2 regions of the Streptomyces sp. 63XJN7_1_ISO-PGPR-S23-121 genome follow, and region 1 is predicted to be linked to the other one. Evidence: riboswitches for the same ligand, from Rfam matches in the RefSeq annotation. Region 1 holds a riboswitch; the other holds the start of a gene.
The links. A riboswitch is a leader RNA that binds a small molecule or an ion and turns the genes downstream of it on or off. The one in region 1 is predicted to bind glycine.
Positions count from the first base shown of each region.

Region 1 (3,397 bases):
GGGCGACGGTGTACGCCATGTGGGGGCCTGCGACCAGGCGGAGCTGCTCCTCGGAGCTGAACACCGGCACATGGGCCTGGCCTTCGATCTCCACCGTGGGCAGGTCGAGGGGACCGCTGTCCGGGCCGCCGCCGTTCGGCAGCGGGACCCAGACGAAGCTGCGGCCGAGCACCTCCGTGATCCGGCCGCCGGCGCCCGGCACGCCGAGGGAGGCCGACAGCACCTCCTCCAGCTCGTTGCCGGGCCATCCGCCGTGCGGGTGGGGATGCGGCCGCGCCGGGAACTCCGGTGAGAGGTCCGCCGGGAAGTCCGCTGGGAAGTCCATCTGCCTACCGCCTGCCTGGGTACCGCTGCTGTGGCTGAAAAGGCTAACCCGTTCGGCCCCACCGGCCCACGGTGCGTCACCTCAGCCGGTGAAGGCGATCCGGTGCAGCGTGTCCGCCGCCGCCCGGTCGAGGAGGACCGCCGAGGCGCACCCGGCGGGCAGGGTGGCCCCGGTCACGGCGGCCAGCAGGCGCCGGGTGGCCGCGCGGTGCCGCAGGAACGCGTACCGCGACACGCCCCGGCCCCGCTCGCGCTGGCCGGCCAGGGCGTCGTCGGCGCCGACGTCGAGGACCAGCAGGTGCAGGGTGCCGCCGCGACGGCGCGCCTCGCGGGCCAGCCAGCCGCGCACCCAGGCCTGCGTGCCGCAGTCGTGCACGACGACGCCCTCGCCGGAGCGCAGGGCGCGGCGCAGCCCGGCGTAGTGGGCGAGGCGGACGAGGGGCCGGTAGAGGGCGTACGGGAGGAGGCGCGGCATGCGGCGGTCCCAGTGGTCCCGGGTGTCCTGCGAGTCGATGCGCAGGCCGCGCACCGTGCGCCGCATGAGGGTGGACTTGCCGCTGCCGGGCAGGCCGGTGATCACCACCACGTCCCGGGGCCCGAAGAGCAGGGCGTGCGGGCTGCGGCCGTCGCGGTCGCGCAGATCGCGGACGACGGGTGCGGCGGGTGCGGCGGGTGCGGCGGGTGCGGCGCATGCCGCCCCGGCCGGGGTGGGCCGCTTCGGCAGCGCGATGCCCGAGGTCGTTGCGTACGCCGTGGTCCTGTTCACCGTGATCGTCCTCCCCTGGGGCGGTTCACGAGTTCCCGTCCCCGTCGAGTGTAAAGAGAAGGTAATGCGGCGGTCTCGCGTTTTCGTGCGCTTACTGCCACAAGCCGGTTACAGATCACGGTCTGCCACGAACGGGCCCGGCGTGCAATGATGGCGGCGCCAACTGCATACCGGCCGTTTGAATCCGCGCGGGAGAGTCCCCGGCCTTCGCCGGGGCGCCGAAGGAGCAAGTCCCTCCCTTGAATCTCTCAGGCCCCGTTACCGCGCGGGCGAGGCACATCTGAAAAGCGGGCCGCCGACCGACGGCTGCCCCACCCAAGGTGCAAGTCCTGATCGCCGCACTCCGGTGGTCATGGCGAACCTCTCAGGTTCCGATGACAGATGGGGAGGACCGCCCTCGCCCGTCCAGTCCTGTCCTGGGAGACGAACGACCGATGAGCAGTACCGAACTGCGCCGTACCGCGCTCGATGCCACGCATCGCGCGCTGGGCGCGACGATGACCGACTTCGCCGGCTGGGACATGCCCCTGCGCTACGGCTCCGAGCGCGACGAGCACGTGGCGGTGCGCACCCGGGCCGGGCTCTTCGACCTCTCCCACATGGGTGAGATCACGGTCACCGGCCCGCAGGCCGCCGACCTGCTGAACCACGCGCTGGTCGGGAACATCGGCACCGTGAAGCCGGGCCGGGCCCGCTACACCATGATCTGCCGCGAGGACGGCGGCATCCTGGACGACCTGATCGTCTACCGCCTGGGCGAGTCCGAGGCCGCGCCCCGCGAGTACCTGGTCGTCGCCAACGCCTCCAACGCCCAGGTGGTGCTGGACGCGCTCACCGAGCGGGCGGCCGGCTTCGACGCCGAGGTCCGCGACGACCGCGACGCCTACGCGCTGCTGGCCGTGCAGGGGCCCGAGTCCCCGGGCATCCTGGCCTCGCTCACCGACGCCGACCTGGACGGCCTGAAGTACTACGCGGGCCTGCCGGGCACGGTCGCCGGCGTGCCGGCGCTCATCGCGCGCACCGGTTACACCGGCGAGGACGGCTTCGAGCTGTTCGTGAAGCCGGAGCACGCCGTGGAACTGTGGCAGGCGCTGACCAAGGCGGGCGAGGGCGCCGGGCTGGCCCCGTGCGGCCTGTCCTGCCGGGACACGCTCCGCCTGGAGGCGGGCATGCCGCTGTACGGGCACGAGCTGACGACCGCGCTGACGCCCTTCGACGCCGGCCTCGGCCGGGTGGTGAAGTTCGAGAAGGAGGGCGACTTCGTGGGCCGGGCCGCGCTCCGGGAGGCCGCCTCGCGGGCCGAGACGAACCCGCCCCGCGTCCTGGTCGGCCTGGTCGCCGAGGGCCGCCGGGTCCCGCGCGCCGGGTACGCGGTCGTCGCCGGCGGCGAGGTGGTCGGCGAGGTCACCTCCGGCGCTCCCTCCCCCACGCTGGGCAGGCCGATCGCCATGGCGTACGTCGACGCGGCGCACGCCGCTCCGGGCACCGCCGGCGTCGGCGTGGACATCCGGGGCACCCACGAGCCGTACGAGGTCGTGGCGCTGCCGTTCTACAAGCGCCAGAAGTAGACACCGGGCGGGCGGGGCGCTTCGCCGCCCCCGTGCGTGTCCGGCGCCTCCCATCAGCAGGTTCCGCAGTCCCCCGTCACACCACTCCCCCGCGTACAGGAGAATTCAGGCCATGAGCAACCCCCAGCAGCTGCGTTACAGCAAGGAGCACGAGTGGCTGTCGGCCGCCGACGACGGCGTCTCGACGGTCGGCATCACGGAGCACGCGGCCAACGCGCTCGGTGACGTCGTCTTCGTCCAGCTCCCCGAGGTCGGCGCCACCGTGGCCGCGGGCGAGACCTGCGGCGAACTGGAGTCGACCAAGTCGGTCTCCGATCTGTACTCCCCCGTCTCCGGCGAGGTCACCGAGGTCAACGACGACGTCGTCGGCGACCCGTCGCTGGTGAACTCGGCCCCCTTCGAGGGCGGCTGGCTGTTCAAGGTGCGCGTCAGCGAGGAGCCGGGCGACCTGCTCTCCGCCGACGAGTACACCGAGTTCGCCGGCGCCTGAGGAGACACGGACGCATGTCGCTTCTGAACACCCCCCTGCACGAGCTCGACCCCGACGTCGCCGCCGCCGTCGACGCCGAGCTGGACCGCCAGCAGTCCACCCTCGAGATGATCGCCTCCGAGAACTTCGCGCCGGTCGCGGTCATGGAGGCACAGGGCTCGGTCCTCACCAACAAGTACGCCGAGGGCTACCCGGGCCGCCGCTACTACGGCGGCTGCGAGCACGTCGACGTGGTCGAGCAGATCGCCA
Region 1 is NZ_CM149653.1:1,463,320-1,466,716, reverse strand. It holds gene AC0VYN_RS06825 (enhanced serine sensitivity protein SseB) at 1-325, opposite strand, end outside; gene AC0VYN_RS06820 (AAA family ATPase) at 407-1,090, opposite strand; glycine riboswitch at 1,270-1,364, shown strand; glycine riboswitch at 1,365-1,481, shown strand; gene gcvT (glycine cleavage system aminomethyltransferase GcvT) at 1,525-2,658, shown strand; gene gcvH (glycine cleavage system protein GcvH) at 2,771-3,148, shown strand; gene glyA (serine hydroxymethyltransferase) at 3,163-3,397, shown strand, end outside.

Region 2 (3,397 bases), 3.8 Mb from region 1:
GCAGGCGGCGGGCGAGCGGGCCGAGGAACTCCCGGAGGCGCCGCGCGAGGAGCCCGCTCAGGAGCACCGGCAGGCCCCCGCCGAGCGTCACTGGCCCTCGGGTCACGACGTGCGGCACACGGAGCTCGGGCACGGGTGGGTGCAGGGCAGTGGCCTGGGGCGGGTCACGGTGCGCTTCGAGACGCCGTACTCCGTACCAGGCCGGGTGCGCACCTTCCCCGTCGACGATCCCCGCCTGACACCGGCCGAGCCGCTGCCGCTGGTCGCGTCCCCGCCGCCCGGCCCGGGGGAGGACGGGGGGACGCCGGACGCCGCCGGGGAGGGGGCCGCGGACCCGGCGGCGTCCGGCGCCACCGCCCCGGGTCCGGCAGTCCCGCCGGCGGGGGAGGTGTCCGGCCGGGGTGTCGCCGGCGCGGCGCCGTGACCTGCGGAGCGGTGCGCGTGGAGGACGCCCGGGGACGCCGTGCCCCGCGGCCGGGGCGCGGCCGGCGCCGGAGGCAGGTGGCTCAGCCCTCCTCGTTGCCCGTGCCGGCCAGCTTGCCGAAGTCGTGGTCGGGGAGCGGAGGCGCGGCGGCCACGTCGAGCCCGTAGTGGTGGTAGAGCTGGAGCTCCTGTTCCGGTGAGAGATGGCGGCCGACGCCGAAGTCGGGGGCCTCCTTGATCAGGGACCGGTCGAAGGGCACGTGCAGCGTTCCCTCGACCAGCTCGCTGGGCTCGAGCGGCACGAAAGCGTCCCTGCTGAACAGCCCGGTGCGGATGGCGGCCCACTCGGGGACGCCGGTGGCATCGTCGAGGTAGACCTCGTCGACGGTGCCGATCCTGGTGCCTTTGCGGTCGAACGCCTTGCGGCCTATCAGACTGCGCGGATCGATCTCGGTACGCACGGGCCCTCCACTTGGTCGCACACCATCCGGCGAATCATGCGTCAGTACAACAAAAAGCCACTTTGGGGCGAGCGGCCACTCGAAGGTGCGCTCAGTCACTCGAAGACCTGTGCGTCCGCCTCGCTGGTAGGCTGGCAGACGGCTGCTGACCCCGTGCGGGAGAGTCCTCCAGACATCATCGGAGGCGCCGAAGGAGCAAATCCTCCCCGGAATCTCTCAGGCCCACGTACCGCACGGACGAGGTCACTCTGGAAAGCAGAGCGGGTGCCGCGGCCTCCGCTCTCACCGACGGTGAAAGCCGGCAGCCCTCGGGCGGCCCGGTGAAGCTCTCAGGTCGAGATGACAGAGGGGGAGGCCGTCCGGGCACCCGCGCCGTGGTGCCCCTCGAAGGTCGTCAGACCAGGAGGCCTCCGCAATGACAGCCCCTCGCATTCCGCTCTCCGAGCTCGAACAGGCAGCACCCTTCGAGCAGCGCCACATCGGCCCCGACCACGAGGCCCGGGCCAAGATGCTCGCGCAGGTCGGCTACGGCTCGCTCGACGAGCTGACGGCCGCCGCGGTACCGGATGTGATCAAGAACGCCGACGCGCTGGACCTGCCCGGCGCCCGTTCCGAGGCCGAGGTACTGGCCGAGCTGCGCTCGCTGGCCGACCGCAACCAGGTCCTGGACTCCATGATCGGCCTGGGCTACTACGGCACCTTCACCCCGCCGGTCATCCTGCGCAACGTCATGGAGAACCCGGCCTGGTACACCGCGTACACGCCCTACCAGCCGGAGATCTCCCAGGGCCGCCTGGAGGCCCTGCTGAACTTCCAGACCATGGTCGCCGACCTCACCGGCCTGCCGACCTCCGGCGCCTCGCTGCTCGACGAGGGCACCGCCGCCGCCGAGGCGATGGCCCTGTCCCGGCGCATGGGCAAGAACAAGAAGGGCCTCTTCCTGGTCGACGCGGACGCGCTGCCGCAGACCATCGCCGTGATCCGGACGCGCGCCGAGCCGACCGGCGTCGAGGTCGTCGTCGCCGACCTGAGCGACGGCATCCCCGCCGAGGTCGCCGAGCGGGAGATCAACGGCGTCCTGATCCAGTACCCGGGTGCCTCCGGTGCCGTCCGCGACATCAAGCCGGTCGTCGACCGGGCGCACGAGCTCGGCGCCCTCGTCACCGTCGCCGCCGACCTGCTCGCCCTCACGCTGCTCACCTCGCCCGGCGAGCTGGGCGCGGACATCGCCGTCGGCACCACCCAGCGCTTCGGTGTGCCGATGGGCTTCGGCGGACCGCACGCCGGTTACATGGCCGTCCACGAGAAGTTCGCGCGCAGCCTGCCCGGCCGCCTCGTGGGCGTGTCCGTGGACGCCGACGGCAACAAGGCATACCGCCTCGCCCTGCAGACCCGCGAGCAGCACATCCGCCGCGAGAAGGCGACCAGCAACATCTGCACCGCGCAGGTGCTGCTCGCCGTCATGGCCGGCATGTACGCCGTGTACCACGGGCCGGACGGGCTGCGGGCCATCGCGCGCCGCACCCACCGGTACGCCTCGGTCACCGCCGCGGGTCTGGCGGCCGGCGGCGTCGAGATCGTGCACGGTGCCTACTTCGACACGGTCACCGCGCGGGTGCCCGGCCGGGCCGGCGAGATCGTGCACGCCGCCCGCGAGAACGGCATCAACCTGCGCCTCGTCGACGCCGACCACGTGTCGTTCGCCTGCGACGAGACCACCACGCGCGCCCAGGTCGGCGGCGTGTGGAACGCGTTCGGCGTCGAGGGCGACGTGGCGGCCCTGGACGCGAGCGCCGGGGACGCCCTGCCCGAGGCGCGTCTGCGCACCGACGACTTCCTGACCCACCCCGTCTTCCACGCGCACCGCTCCGAGACCGCGATGCTGCGCTACCTGCGCCGCCTCGCCGACCGCGACTACGCGCTGGACCGCGGCATGATCCCGCTGGGCTCCTGCACCATGAAGCTCAACGCGACCACAGAGATGGAGCCGGTCACCTGGTCCGAGTTCGGGCAGCTGCACCCCTTCGCGCCCGCCGAGCAGGCGCAGGGCTACCTCACCCTCATCCGCGAGCTCGAGGAACGCCTCGCCGAGGTCACCGGGTACGACAAGGTGTCGCTCCAGCCGAACGCCGGGTCGCAGGGCGAGTTCGCCGGACTGCTCGCCGTCCGCGGCTACCACCGCGCCAACGGCGACGACCAGCGCACCGTCTGCCTCATCCCGTCCTCCGCGCACGGCACCAACGCGGCGAGCGCCGTCATGGCCGGCATGAAGGTCGTCGTCGTCAGGACCGCCGAGGACGGCGAGATCGACGTCGAGGACCTGCGCGCCAAGATCGAGAAGCACCGCGACGAGCTGGCCGTGCTGATGATCACGTACCCCTCGACGCACGGCGTCTTCGAGGAGCACGTCGCCGACATCTGCGCCCAGGTGCACGACGCCGGCGGCCAGGTCTACGTGGACGGAGCCAACCTCAACGCCCTGGTCGGCCTCGCCAAGCCCGGCCACTTCGGCG
Region 2 is NZ_CM149653.1:5,303,365-5,306,761, reverse strand. It holds gene AC0VYN_RS23565 (DNA polymerase IV) at 1-424, shown strand, start outside; gene AC0VYN_RS23560 (PRC-barrel domain-containing protein) at 507-884, opposite strand; glycine riboswitch at 1,031-1,126, shown strand; gene gcvP (aminomethyl-transferring glycine dehydrogenase) at 1,300-3,397, shown strand, end outside.
Region 2: linked by a shared signal. The riboswitch ahead of gcvP (aminomethyl-transferring glycine dehydrogenase) and the one ahead of gcvT (glycine cleavage system aminomethyltransferase GcvT) in region 1 are both predicted to bind glycine.